DNA from 2 places in the Kitasatospora sp. NPDC059160 genome. Region 1 is predicted to be linked to the other one. Evidence: riboswitches for the same ligand, from Rfam matches in the RefSeq annotation. Region 1 holds a riboswitch; the other holds the start of a gene.
What was found. Region 1 has a riboswitch for cobalamin ahead of ACFXOZ_RS01170 (prenyltransferase/squalene oxidase repeat-containing protein). Riboswitches for the same ligand answer to the same signal wherever they lie in the genome.
Positions count from the first base shown of each region.

Region 2: it holds a riboswitch for cobalamin, as region 1 does, so the genes downstream of both, metE (5-methyltetrahydropteroyltriglutamate--homocysteine S-methyltransferase) here and ACFXOZ_RS01170 (prenyltransferase/squalene oxidase repeat-containing protein) in region 1, are expected to answer to the same signal.

Region 1 is NZ_JBHZCN010000002.1:33,924-40,930, reverse strand. Features, by position in the region: gene ACFXOZ_RS01185 (ABC transporter ATP-binding protein) at 1-1,557, opposite strand, end outside; gene ACFXOZ_RS01180 (CbiQ family ECF transporter T component) at 1,554-2,804, opposite strand; gene ACFXOZ_RS01175 (hypothetical protein) at 2,809-3,897, opposite strand; gene ACFXOZ_RS01170 (prenyltransferase/squalene oxidase repeat-containing protein) at 3,894-5,450, opposite strand; cobalamin riboswitch at 5,613-5,757, opposite strand; gene ACFXOZ_RS01165 (flagellar hook-length control protein FliK) at 5,918-6,415, opposite strand; gene ACFXOZ_RS01160 (peptidase) at 6,445-7,007, opposite strand, start outside.
Region 2 is NZ_JBHZCN010000011.1:44,997-52,003, reverse strand. Features, by position in the region: gene ACFXOZ_RS06915 (glycoside hydrolase domain-containing protein) at 1-609, shown strand, start outside; gene ACFXOZ_RS06910 (hypothetical protein) at 606-965, shown strand; gene ACFXOZ_RS06905 (hypothetical protein) at 986-1,714, shown strand; gene metE (5-methyltetrahydropteroyltriglutamate--homocysteine S-methyltransferase) at 1,810-4,125, opposite strand; cobalamin riboswitch at 4,303-4,472, opposite strand; gene ACFXOZ_RS06895 (SpoIIE family protein phosphatase) at 4,644-7,007, opposite strand, start outside.

The sequences.
Region 1 (7,007 bases):
CGGGGCGAAGGTGGGCGAGGCGACGATGACCTGGGCGGTCGGCCCGTCGGCGACGATCTCGCCCTCGGCCATCACCACGACGCGGTCGGCGGCGGAGGCGACGAACTCGACGTCGTGGGTGGAGACGACGACCGTACGGCCTTCGGCGGCGAGCGCGTCCACGATGCCGGTGAGCGCCTCCTTGGCGTGGTAGTCGAGCCCCCGGGTGGGTTCGTCCAGCAGCACGACCCTTGGTGCGGCGGACAGTTGGATCGCCAGGACGAGGGCCAGCTTCTGCCCCTCGGAGAGGTCCCGGGGGTGGGTGTCGTCCGGGATCCCGGGGGCCAGGCGGTCCAGGATCTGCCGGGCGGTCGGCCCGTCGGCGCCCTCGGCTTCGGCATCGCTCTGGGCGAGTTCCCGGGCGACCGTCTCCAGGTACAGCAGGTCGGTGGGGGTCTGCGGGACGAGCCCGACCAGCTGCCGCGCCCTGGCCGCGGGCAGGCGCTTGGGGTCCTCGGCCTTCCCGCCCCCGGCTCCGGTGACCTTCACGCTGCCGCCCTGGCGGGGCCCGGAACCCTGGAGGGCCCACAGCAGCGAGGACTTCCCGGAGCCGTTGCGGCCCATCAGCGCCGTGACCTCGCCCGCGCGCAGGTCCAGCCGGACGTCCCGGACGGCGGCCACCGGCCCGTACCGGACCACCACGCCCTTCGCCTCCAGCACCGGTTCCCCCGCCGCCGCTGCCCGGCGCGGCGGGGGAACCGGTACGTCCGTGAGCCGCTCCCGCAGCGGTGCGGCGGCGCGGCGGGCGTCCCGGACGGACAGCGGCAGCGGCCGCCATCCGGCCAGGCGGCCGAGGTCGACGACGGGCGGCGCGATCGCGGTGTCCCGGAAGACCTCGGCGGGCGGACCGTGCACGACCGTCCCGTCCCCCGGCAGGTAGGCGACGCGGTCGGCGTACTGGACGACGCGCTCCAAGCGGTGCTCGGCCAGCAGGACGGTCACCCCGAGGTCGTGGACCAGCCGGGTGATCGCGGCCAGCACCTCCTCGGCCGCCGTCGGGTCGAGCGCGGAGGTCGGCTCGTCCAGGACCAGCACGCGGGGGTGCGCGGTGAGGACGGATCCGATGGCGACGCGCTGCTGCTGGCCGCCGGAGAGCTCGTGCAGGGCGCGGTGGCGCAGCTCGGCCAGGCCGAGCAGGTCCAGGGTCTCCTCGACCCGCTTGCGCATGACCTCCGGGGGGATCGCCAACTGCTCCATGACGTAGGCGAGTTCCTCCTCCACCGTGTCGGTGGTGAAGCCGGCCGACGGGTCCTGTCCCACAACGCCGACCACGTCGGCGAGTTCCCTCGGCGGGTGGTGGGCGGTGTCCCGGCCGTCCACGGTGACCCGGCCTCGCAGGGTGCCGCCGGTGAAGTGCGGCACGAGGCCGTTGACGGCGCCGAGCAGGGTGGACTTGCCCGCCCCGGTACGGCCGACCACCAGGCAGAGCTCGCCCTCCGGGATGTGCAGGTCGACGTCGCGCAGGACGGGCGTGCTCTCGCCGTCGTACACCACGCCGACCCGGTCGAATCGGATCACGTGCTCACCTCGGAGGTCGTGCGGTCGGTGGTGGTGGCGGCGGCGATGGCGGTGGCGTCGTCGGGCTGCGCGGTCGGGCGCGGCCCCGGCACGGCGGTGGGTCCGGGCGTGCGGCCGGGCGGCGGCGAGACGATCCCGGCCGCGCCCGCCAGGAGCAGGGCGAGCACCGGGACCAGCGGCAGCGTCGGCCAGGTCAGCGGGTAGAGGGAGGGGTTGAGGTCGGTGGCGTCGTAGCCGACGGTGGCGGACAGCAGCACGGCGGCGGCCACTCCGCAACCGGCCACGCCCCACTCCGCGGCCCGCCAGCGGTCCGGCCGGTAGGTGGTGCGCCGCACCCGGCGCCCGCCGAGCAGCAGACCCGCCACGCAGAGCACGGCACCCGCGAGGAAGGCGGGCAGGCCGAGCGCGGCCGGGGCCGTCCCGTCCAGCAGTCCGTACACCCCGGCGCACAGGCCGCACAGGCCGAGCAGCATCAGCACCCCGGTGAGCCGGCGGGACCGGCGCGAGGCGGTGCCGGAACGCCCGTAGCCACGCGAGTCCATCGCGGCCGCGAGGCCCAGCGAACGCTCCAGCGCGTCCTCCAGGACCGGCACCACGATGCTGCGCAGGGCACGGACGCCCTTGCGCCGCCCCGCACGCAACCGCCGTGCCCGGGCGACCCGTTGGACGCTCTGCACCAGCTGGGGCGCGACACTGAGCGCCACCGTCACGGCGACGCCGAGCTCGTAGAGGGCACCGGGCAGGACGCGCAGGGCCCGCTTGGGGTTGGCGAGGGTGTTCGCGGCGCCGATGCAGCAGATCAGACAGGCCAGCCGCAGCCCGTCGAAGGCGGCGGAGAGCGTGGCCTCCAGCGAGACCGGGCCGCCGATCCGGATCCCCGCGTACCAGTCGGGGGTGGGGATGTGCGGCAGGGAGAAGAGCAGGTGGTCGTGCGGGGTGACACCGGTGGCGAAGACGCATCGGAAGACCACCCGGATCGCCACCACCGTCAGCGCCAGCCACAGGTAGTAGGTGAACCCGCGGGCCCACGGGGCCTCGCTGCGGCGGGCGGTGACCACGTAGCCGAGCACGGCGAGGACGAGCAGGAGCAGCAAGGGGTTGGTGGTGCGGCTGGCCGCGGTCGCCAGGGCGAGCGCCCAGGCCCACCAGGCCAGCGGGTGGAGGTTGCGCGGGGCGCGCCGGCCCCCGGCGCCCCGCCCGGGGCTGCGCTGCGGGGAGCCGAGGCCGCAGGTGTCTTGCGCGCTCACCGGATCACTCGGCCCGTCGGCGGCGACGGCGTGCGGCCACCACCGTGGCCACGCCCAGCGCCACGACGAGGACCGCCCCGAGCGCAGCGGGCACCATCGAACCGGAGTCGTGCGGGGCGTCGGCCACCGGGTTGGCGTCCACCACCCCGCCGGGCACGGCGGGCGCGGACGTCGCCCCGGCCGCGGCCACGGCCGTCTGCGGTGTCGGCCCGTCACTCGGGGTCTCGGTCGGCGGGGCGGTGGAGACTTCGGCCGGTACCGGCGTGGGATCGGGCGCTCCCGGCGGGGTGATGCCGTCCGCAGGAGTGGCCGCGGTACCCGTTCCCGGGGTCGCGGCGGGCGCCGGCGGACGGGTTCCGCCGGGCCGGGGTGCGGCCGGGGCCGGGGCACCCCCGGTCGAGCCGGAGCCGCCGCCACGCGTCGTACCGCTGCCGCCCGTCGTGCCCGATCCGCCCGTCGTACCGGAACCGCTCGCCGCTCCGCCGGAGCCGCCCGTCGTGCCCTGGCCCGGGTCGGCCGGCTGCCCGCCGGAACTGGGGTTGTGGGCCCGGACGCTGTCCGGCGAGAAGGTCGGACGCCCCTCGGTGCCCTCCACGTTGGTGCCGCCGTAGATCCACAGGTCGACGCTGCCGGGCTTCGGCTGGTAGAGCATCGCCCCGAGCTGGCTGTAGGACCACTCGTTCTGGCCCGGATCAGCGTGCCAGTACGACCAGTACGCGGTGGCCGGAGGTGTCAGGACGCACTTCTCCTGGTCCGGGGTCGGGAACTGCTTGCCGCCCTGGTAACCGCTGTAGCCGATCCGGCAGATGAAGGCCGGGCCGTCGTGGCCGGTGCCGGTGGTCTTCCAACCCCCTTGGTTCAGCAGGGTGTAGCCGGTGGTGGGCGTGGAGCCGCAGGAGCGCAGCAGCGGGCCGCCCCACTTGCTCAGGTCCACGGCGAGGACGACCCCGGAGGTCGGAGTGCACTGCTCCATCGGCAACGGCGCAGCGGCAGCCGGGACCACGCCCACGGCGAGGCCGCCGAACGCCAGCGCGGAGGTCAGTGCCGCCGCTCCGGACAGCCGGGCGAGCCGCTGCCCGAGTCCCCGGCTCACCGGTGACGCCCCGGGGCGGCCGTCCGGCGGCGACGGGCGACGACGACGGCAGCGGCACCGAGCGCGGTCAGCGCACCGGCGGCCGCCGTCAGCGCCAGTGCCTGGGTTCCGGTGCTGGCCAGGTGGTCCGAACCGGTCTGCGCCGGTCCGCCTCCGACCGCATCGGCACCGCTACCCACCGGGGCGTCGCCGCCGCCGGACGACGGCGGGTCAGTGGCGGGGACGGGCGCGGTCGTGGGGGGCGCGCCGGTCGGGGTTCCGGAGGACGTGGTCGTCGGGGTGGGCGTGCCGGTCGGGGTGGGCGTGCCGGTCGGAGTGGTGGAGGGAGTACCCGTCGGGGTGGCCGTACCCGTCGGGGTGGCCGTACCCGTCGGGGTGGCCGTACCCGTCGGGGTGGCCGTACCGGTCGGGGTCGGCGTGCCCGTCGGCGTGGTGGACGGCGTCCCGGTCGGCGTCGGCGAGCCGCCGAGGTCGCGGGACAGCGTGCCGAAGGAGATGCCGGTGGCGCCGCCGAGCACCTGCGTGGACGCCCGGACGTCCGACCCCCGCTGCCCGGTGGAGGCGACGTTGAACCCGCCGTCACCGTTCTGCTGCCCGGCGAGGAAGTCGAGCGCCTTGGCGATCTGTCCGCCGTAGGCGGCCTTGCGCAGCGTCATCCCCTGGACGGCCAGCGCGGCCGAGTTGGTGGAGTTGCCGGCCGCGCCGGGGAAGCCGCCGTCGGGCAACTGCCGTGCGGCGAGCCAGCCGAGGCCCTTCTCGACCGCCTGGGCGGCCTCGTCCCCGGGGACCAGGGCGAGGGCCATGACGGCCATGGCCGTGCTGTCCACATCCGCGTCACCGGCGGCCGGGATCAGGCTCGGCCAGGACCCGTCCGGGTGCTGGAGGCTCCTCAGATAGCCGATCGCGGGAGCGGCACCGGTCGACTCTCCGGCCCGGAGCTGGGCCATGACGGCGAGCGCCTGGGAGAAGACCGAGGTGGCGTAGGTGTAGTTGCCCGGGGCGTCGCAGCCCGTGCTCGCGTCGGCCTTGGTGCACACCATCGCGGCGAGGGCGGCGATCAGGTCGTGGCCGCCGAAGTTCCGCGGGTTGCGGCCGACCGCCTCGGCGAGCAGCGCCTCCTTGCCGATGGACCCGCCGCCGGCGTACTCGGTGCCGATGGCGGTCCAGTCGTTGACGGTGCGCGCGCTCGCGTCCTTGCCCTGCTGGTCCAGGAAGTCGACGATCCTGCGCAGCGCGGCGTCGTCCGTACCGGTCGCGGCGAGGGCGTAGGCCCCGTCGATGGTCAGGCCGAAGTCGGCGAAGGCCGGGAACCCCTCGTAGTAGTGACCGTCCGTCAGGCGGGACGGGTCGGTGAGGTAGGCACTCCCCTTGGCGGCGTCCGGCTTCCTCCCGGCAGGCGGGGTCGGTGTGGCGGTGGGGCCGTCCGCGTCGTGCCGGGCGGTGGTGAGGTCGGCACCGGTCAGGGCCGGGATCGTCGGCCGGGCTGCCGCGCTCTCGGGGTGCCCCAGCAGGACCGTACCGCAGGCGGCGACCGCGACGGCACCGGCGACCACCAGCGAGGCGAGGTCCCGGTTTCTGTGACGTGTACGACTGCTGCTGACCCTCACGACGACTCCCTGGTCGGTCGACACGGGAGAAACGGCGCAGCCGACGGCCGCCCACGGGGAACACGGGACCGTCGAGACCACGTCGTAGTCCGCGACGACGCAAGTGCTGTGTGAACACACCCCCGGTCCAGGCATTCCGGCTCACCCACCCTCAGGTGGGTCCACGGTTGCGGGTCAGCGCCGGAGTTGGACCGGCTTCCCCTGAATGCCGAGGGCAAAAAATCGGTTCATCAGACCACGTTGACCGAAGCAGAGTCAATGAGGCGTCAGCGGTGGCCGAGCGGGAGGACCCGGGTGCGGCACCGGGGCTGACGCGCAGCGGTGGGGGGGTCACCGGTGCCCCGGCCCCTCCCGGGAGAGGAGCCGGGGCACCGGTCGGCGTCCGCGGTTCAGGACGCGGTTCAGGACGCGGTTCAGGGCGCGGTGATGCCCGGCTGGGCACCGGCGCCGAAGGACCAGCCCTCGACGTCGCCGGGTGCCGGGTTGTAGCTGCCCGCGCCCAGGTTGCTGTACGACCAGGGGCCGCCGTGCTGGGCGTGCCAGTACGACCAGTAGGCGCTGCCGGTCGGGTTGGTGCAGGTCGTCGGCAGGGCGTTGATCGTGCAGACGAAGCCCGGGAAGCGCGGGTGGAAGGAGTACGAGAAACCGGCCCCGGTCAGCGCGGCCAGGCCGCTGGCCGGGTCGCCGGGCGCACAGCCGGTCTGGACGCCGCCGCCGACGGCGGTGAAGTCGACCACGACGGTGACCCCGGTGGTGCCGGTGCAGGCGTCCGCCCGCGCCTGCGGGGCCTGGACGGCGGAGACGCCGAGCAGGCCGGCCGTGAGGGCCGCCGCAGCGGCGATCGACCCGAGCGTACGGCGGGCCGGGCGGGCACGGCGGGCCGGGCGGACCGCGGTGAAGGTGTCGGTCATCGGTGAAATCCTCCTGGAGTCAGGCTCGTTCAGCGCACGGCCGTGGGCGTGGCCGTGTCCCTGGCCGTGTCCGTGGCCGGGCAGGCGAGGGTAGGGGCGCCGGGGCGTGCACCGGCGGCGGACAGCGTGGCCAGCGGGGTGCCCGCGAGGCCGAGGACGGCCTGTGCCGTGGCCCGGGCACCGTTGCCCGCGTTGAAACCGCTCGCGTCGTAGGCGACGGCGCCGCGGACCGCCTGGTCGGCGGAGCAGTCCTGCTGGAACTTGACCAGCCGGCTCCAGCCCTTGAACCCGGCGGCCAGGCGCCCGCCGGAGAACAGCGCCTGGGTGGCCAGGCCGGTGGTGTTGGCGTTGGAGGCGGTCGCCCCGGCGGCCGCGAACCCGCCGTCGCCGTTCTGGTGGGCGGTGAGCCAGCCGAGTCCCGTGTTCGCCTTGGCGGCGCGACCGGTGGCGGCGAGGGCCTGGACGGCGAGCGCGGTGGCGTCGGGGTCGCTGGTGCAGGCGGCCTGGCCGAAGGAGACCGGGAAGCCGCCGTCCGCGCACTGGCTGTTCGCCAGGAAGTCGACGGCCGCCGCCGGGGCGTCACCGGGCGTGC
Region 2 (7,007 bases), on a different contig from region 1:
AAGTACCTCACCTCGATCGGCGTCCCGGAGACCGGCGGCTCCGGCTGGACGGACTCCGACTGGGTCACCCTCGGCGGGGTCTCCACCACCAAGGCGTACGACCTGGTGCTCAGCGCGGACTGGCTGTTCACCGCGCTGGCCCGCGAGTTGAAGCTGCGCAAGGCCCTGATCCAGGCCCCCGTCCTGTGGGAGCTGCGCAAGCTGAACCCGCTCGACGCGGTCTCCGACGCCGGCGTCCGCAACGGGATCCTGGAGGACTGCAGCACGGGCTGGGGCCAGATCTTCGCCCGGGTCGCCATGGCCGCCCGCAACTACTGCCTCAAGGAAGGCCTGATCAACGGCTCCCCGCTGGCCGAGCCCAACCTGCGGGAGGTCTGGGACAAGCTCCAGGACCCGGCCTACAACATCCGCTCGGTCGCCTACCTGACGGTCTACAACGCCCACCAGCTCAAGATCGCCCGCCCCGACCTGACCACTGGCCCGGCCGACACCCAGGCCCTGCTCGCCCGGTACAACGGCCTCGGCGAGGACGCCCAGCAGTACGGCCGCGAGCTGATCGGCCTGTACAACGTCCTGGAGGGCTACAACCTGCTCTCCCGCACCAAGTGAGCTCCGCTGCCCCGGCGGACGCCGAACGGCCCCGGGACTACTCCCCCACCGCCGCCGTCGTGAACCTCCTGCTGGGGGTGCCCGGCATCGTCCCGGTCTGGCTGCTCTACTACTTCGCCGCCAACTGGCCGCTCGCCGCACTCGGTTGGACCAGCCGTGAGCCGACGGAGAACGACGGTGTCCTGCCGTGGCTGCTGCTGCCCGGCCCCCTGGTGCTCGGCTCCGCCGTCCTGTGGTGGTTCGCCAACCGCGCCCTGCGGCGCCGCACCGCCCCGCACGGCCGCCGCGCGGTGTACTGGCCGACCAGCGTCCTGCTGACCCTGGTGCCCACCTTCGTGCTCATCGTCGTCCTGTAGGAGAAAGAGAGTTGGAAAACGTGCAGACCACCGTCACCCGGCGCACCGTCACCCGACGGACCGCCGTCCGGGGCGCCGCCGTCCTCGGCGCGGCCGCGGCCACGGCCGCCCTGCTCCCGGGCACGGCCTCGGCCGCCCCGGGCACCACCCCGCCGCAGGCTCCCGGGCTCCCCGAACTCACCGAACGGAAGCTCCCCACCAGCGCCAACGGCTGGACGATCGAGAAGGAGGCCAACCACGTCTCCACCGTCTGGACCCGCCAGGTCGCCGGCACCGGGCTCTCGGTCGACCTCCGGATCGGCGACGTCGAGGAGATCCTCGTCCACCTGATCCGGCGCTTCCACTACGAGGTGGAGGAACTCCCCGACGGCGACCTGCTCGGCTGGCAGGAGATCGGCGGCCTGCGGACGGCACTGCCGGAGTCGAACCTCGCCTCCGGCACCGCCGTCCGCATCCGCCCCGGCGCCTCGGCCAAGGGCGGCCTCTTCGCCCACCAGGAACTGGTGCTGCGCGACATCCTCGCCGACTGCCAGGGCGTGGTGCGCTGGGGCGGGGACGACGACGAGGTGGACGAGTCGCTGTTCTACCTCGCCCTCGGCCCGCAGGACCGCCGGGTGAACCGGCTCGCCGACCGCCTGCGCGGCTGGGCCGAACGCCCCGGCTCGGGCGCCGGCACCCCGGTGGACGTGGCCTCCCCGGACCGCCGCACCGAGGCGAGCACCCTGGCCCGCACCCAGCGCGCGGGCTGACCAACCCACGGGGCGGGCCCGGCAGCCGTGCCGCGCCCGCCCCCGAACCCGTCCGATCGGCCCGCCTGATCAGCCCATCTGATCAACCCGCCCGATCAGCCCGCGAGTTCGGCCCGCAGGCGGCGGGCGGCCGCGACCAGGCTGTCCAGCGAGGCGCGGGTCTCGGGCCAGCCGCGGGTCTTGAGGCCGCAGTCGGGGTTGACCCAGAGCCGCTCGGCGGGGATCGCCGCCAGTCCGGCCCGCAGCAGCTCGACGGCCTCCTCGGTGCTCGGCACCCGCGGGGAGTGGATGTCCCAGACACCCGGGCCGACCTCGCGCGGGTACCCGGCGGAGGCCAGTTCCCCGGCGACCTCCATGTGCGAACGGGTCGCCTCCAGGGAGATCACGTCGGCGTCGAGTTCGTCGATCGCGGTCATGATCGCGCCGAACTCGGCGTAGCACATGTGGGTGTGCACCTGGGTGTCGGCGCGCACGCCCGAGGTGGCCAGCCGGAAGGCCTCGGTGGCCCAGTCCAGGTAGGCCGGGCGACCGGCGGCGCGCAGCGGCAGGGTCTCGCGCAGGGCCGGTTCGTCGACCTGGACGACGGCGGCGCCCGCGGCCTCCAGGTCGGCGACCTCGTCGCGCAGGGCGAGGGCCACCTGCCGGGCGGTCTCGGCGAGCGGCTGGTCGTCGCGGACGAAGGACCAGGCGAGCATGGTGACCGGGCCGGTCAGCATGCCCTTGACCGGGCGGTCGGTCAGGTCCTGGGCGTAGCGGAACCAGTCGACGGTCATCGGCTGCGGGCGGGAGATGTCCCCGGCCAGGACCGGCGGCCGGACGTAGCGGGTGCCGTAGGACTGCACCCAGCCGTGCCGGGTGGCCAGGTAGCCGGTGAGCTGCTCGGCGAAGTACTGGACCATGTCGTTGCGCTCGGGCTCGCCGTGCACCAGGACGTCCAGGCCGGTCTTCTCCTGGTAGGCGACCACCTCGCGGACCTCCGCCTCCATCCGCTCCCGGTACGCGGCGGCGTCGATCCGCCCGGCGGTCAGGTCGGCCCGGGCGACGCGCAGTTCGGTGGTCTGCGGGAAGGAGCCGATGGTGGTGGTCGGCAGCAGCGGCAGTGCGAGCCGGGCCCGCTGGGCCGCGGCCCGTACGGGGTAGGGCTGGGCGCGCCGGGCGTCGCCCGGGGTGACGGCCGCGGTGCGGGCGCGCACGGCCGGGTCGCGGGTGATCGGCGAGGTGGCGCGGGAGGCCAGGTCGGCGCGGTTGGCGGCGAGTTCGGCGGTGATCGCGCCGGTGCCCTCGCGCAGGGCGCGGGCCAGCAGCGCGGTCTCGGTGGCCTTCTGCTTGGCGAAGGCGAGCCAGCGGGCGATCTGCGGGTCGATGTCGCGTTCGAGGGTGGCGTCGATCGGCACGTGCAGCAGCGAGCAGGAGGGCGCGACGTCGACCCGGTCGGCGAGCCCGAGCAGGGTGGCCAGGGTGGCCAGCGAGGCGCCCAGGTCGTTGATCCAGATGTTGCGGCCGTCGATCACCCCGGCGACCAGGCGCTTGCCGGGCAGCCCGCCGACGGCGGCGAGGTCCGCCAGGTTGGCGGCGGCCGGTCCGGTGAAGTCCAGCGCCAGGCCCTCCACCGGGGCCTTGGCCAGCACCGCCAGGGCGTCGCCGAGGCGGTCGAAGTAGCTCGCCACCAGCAGCTTGGGGCGCTCGGTCGGCGCGCCCAGCTCGCGGTAGGCCCGGGCCGCGGAGTTCAGCTCGGCCGGGGTCCGGTCCTGGACCAGCGCGGGCTCGTCCAGCTGCACCCACTCCGCACCGGCGGCCCGGAGCGCCGCGAGCAGTTCCGCGTAGACGGGCAGCAGCCGGTCCAGCAGGGTGATCGGCTGGAAGTCGGGGGCCACCCCCGGCGCCGGCTTGGCGAGCAGCAGGTAGCTGACCGGCCCGACCAGCACCGGACGGGCGCCGTGGCCGAGCGCGAGCGCCTCCCTGAGCTCGGCGACGGCCTTGGCCGGGTTCGCGGCGAAGGCGGTGTCCGGCCCCAGCTCCGGGACGAGGTAGTGGTAGTTGGTGTCGAACCACTTGGTCATCTCCAGCGGAGCGACGTCCTGGTTGCCGCGCGCCATGGCGAAGTAGCCGTCCAGCGGGTCGGCGTCGACCGCCGCCCGGTGCCGCGGCGGGATCGCGCCGACCGCCACGGTGGTGTCCAGGACGTGGTCGTAGAGCGAGAAGTCGCCGGTCGGGACCTCCTCGATGCCGGAGTCGGCGAGCTGCTGCCAGTTCCCCCGGCGCAGGTCGGCGGCGGTGGCCAGCAGCACCTCGGCGGTGACGGCGCCCTTCCAGTACCCCTCGATCGCCTTCTTCAACTCCCGGCCCCGCCCCTGGCGGGGGTAGCCGTGGGCGGTGGCGAGGGTCGCCGCGGCTGCGGACTTCGTGGTCAAGGGACTCTCCTTCGCGAGTCTGGTTCCTCAAGTGCCCGGCGACGGGGACGAGGACGCGAAGGGACGACGGACCGGACGGGCCCCCGCACACGGGTACGGCTCCGCCAGGTGTGGTCGCCGACCCGCCCTCGAGGTCACCGGATGGCCGGGCGCGAACGGTCGCACCCGGGCAGTGGCAGGTCTTCGGACTCGCGGGCCCGCCCGTCCTCCTCGAGGACCGGCACCTACTGGCCGTCGCTTCCCAGACCCGAACCGGGCCCAGTGCGTATGACGGCGGTCGTTCCCACTCACCGCTGCGGGGCAGTCCCGGACTGGCCAGTTGAAAGGCGTCACCGGGTTCCCTCTTACGACACCCCGCCTGGCGGACGGGGCGAACCAGCTGCACCCGCCACCCTACGGGCAGCCCGCCGCTTTCCGGCCGGAGAACCGCACAACCGTCCACATGATGAGACGACGTCAGCCTCCGACGACCTCGGCCTGCGACCGGGGTCAGCCTCCGGCCGCTGCGACGGCCCGGGTCAGCCGACCGCCACCCCGACCAAGCAGGTGTCGTCGTCGGTGTCGGCACCGCTGTACTGCAACAGGTGGTCCAGGTGCCCCTCGAGGCCGTCCCCACCCTCGGCGGCCAGCCGGTGCGCCCGCTCGGCGAGGGTCGTCAGGTTGCTCAGCGACGCCTGGAGGGACTCGTCGCGGCGCTCGATCAGCCCGTCGGTGTACATCACCAGGGTGTCCCCGGGCCGGAGCACGATCTCCTCCTCCTGGTAGTCCGCCTGGTCGACGGCGCCGAGCAGGATCCCGCCGAGCTGCGGGAGGGTCCGCGCCCGGCCCTCGCGCAGCAGGACCGGTGGCGGGTGGCCAGCGCGGGCCCAGCGCAGCCGCCGGGTGGCGGGTTCGTAGAGCCCGCAGACGGCGGTGGCGGTCACGTTGTCCGTGAGGTGGTGGGTCACGCTGTTCAGCCAGTTGAGCAGTTGGCCCGGTCCGGCACCGGTGGCGGCCAGGCCGCGCAGGGCGTTGCGCAACGCGACCATGCCGGTGGCTGCCTCGATGCCGTGCCCGGCGACGTCGCCGACGCAGATCAGGACGTCGCCGGTGGGCAGCACGAGGGCGTCGTACCAGTCGCCGCCGACCAGGTGGTCCTTCTCGGCGGGGCGGTAGCGCACCGCCACGTGCAGGTCGTGAAGGTCCAGCGGCCCCCGGGCGGGCGGCATGATGGCGTGCTGGAGCTGGAGGGCGAGGCGGCTGCGCTCGGCGGCCTGCTGCTCGCTCTGGGCGAGCTGGTCGCGGGTGGCGGCCAGGGCGACCTCGGTCCAGTGCTGGGCGGAGATGTCCTGGTAGGCGCCGCGGACCACGCGCAGTCCGCTGTCCGGGTCGTGCACCGGTTCCGCCACCACCCGGATGTGCCGGGTGACCCCGTCGGCGCGCTGGAGGCGGAAGGCGGTGGAGGCGGGCCGCCGGTGGTGCAGCAGCGTCCGCAGGAAGCGGCCGATGGTCTGCCGGTCGTCCGGGTGGGCGTGCTCGGCGAGCTGGTCGAGGGCGATCGGCCGGTCGGTCGGCGCGAGCCCGTGCAGCTCGAACAGGGTTTCGTTCCAGTCGATCCGACGGGTCGCCAGGTTCTCCTCGAAGCCGCCGATGCGGCCGAGGCGTTGGGCGTGCTGGAGCAGTCGGGCGACCCGCGGGGTACCGTCGTCGAGCCGCCAGACGACCACCAGGTGGGTGCCGTGCCGGCTGATGCCCACCTGGGCCCGGGCGGTCAGCGGCACCCCGTCGACCAGGGCGGCCAGCCGCATGTCCTGGGTACGGAAGGGCTCGCCGGTGGCGAAGACGTGCTCGACCATCTCGGCCAGACCGCCCGGTGCGGCCGCCAGCGGGTAGGCCTCCAGCAGTCGGCGACCCACGATGGCCACCGTCGGCCGGCCGGCGAAGTCCGCGAAGGACGGGTTGACGTGCCGGATCACGAACCGGGGCGGGAGTCCGTCGTGGTCCGGGGCGAGCCGCAGGACCAGGCAGGGGTCGAACAGTCCGTCGGCCAGCTGCCGCAGTTCGTCGAACTGGGCGTCCGCGGGATCGGTGGCGGAGAACTCCCGTCCGTCCCAGGACTCCAGGGTGGCGGCGGCCACCTCGGCGAGCGCCTCGAACTGCCGTTGCAGGGGCTGGGAGCGCTCGGGGAGTTCCTCGTTCCAGCAGAGCTCCAGCACGCCGATCAGCCGGCCGCCGACCCCGGCCGGCACGGCCAGCCGACCGCCGCGGACGTCGTGCTGGCCGATCGAGGGCAGCGAGGCGTCGGCGAGCACGGGGTAGGCGACGGTGCCTCGTTCGTCCAGCGCCCGGCGGGCCGGCGTGGGCACGCCCGGGGGTACGTGGCGCCAGCGGCGGGCCTCCTCCGGCTGGAACCCGGCGCTGCCCGCGAGGGAGAGCGAGAGGTCGGGATGGGCGGCCCAGACGGCCACCGCGGCCACGCCGAGCGGCCGCAGGGCGTGCTCCAGCATGGAGCGGGCCGCGCTCTCGGCGTCGCCGCCCGCGACAGTGTCGGCCTCGATGCTGCGCAGCCGGCGGGCGACCGGGTCCGTGGTACGGACGGCCGTACCGGCGACGAAGTCACGGGCGAGTGCGGAGATCCGGTCGGCCGCGACCTGGTTGACCAGGTCGGCGGCCAGCGCCAGGGTGGTCACCCCGGCCTGCTCGGCGAGGCCCTCCAGCTGGCGGGCGGCCTCGGTGGGGCCGCAGCGCAGCCGTTCCACCAGGACGCCGACGGCCAGCTCTACCACGGCGCGGCCCGCCGAGTCGGCCTGGGCCTGGTCGAGTTCCCGGCGCAGCCACTCCACCGTGCTGGCGAGCCGGCCCATGGCGGTCGCCGTCGGGTCCGGGTCCGGGTCCGGGTCCGG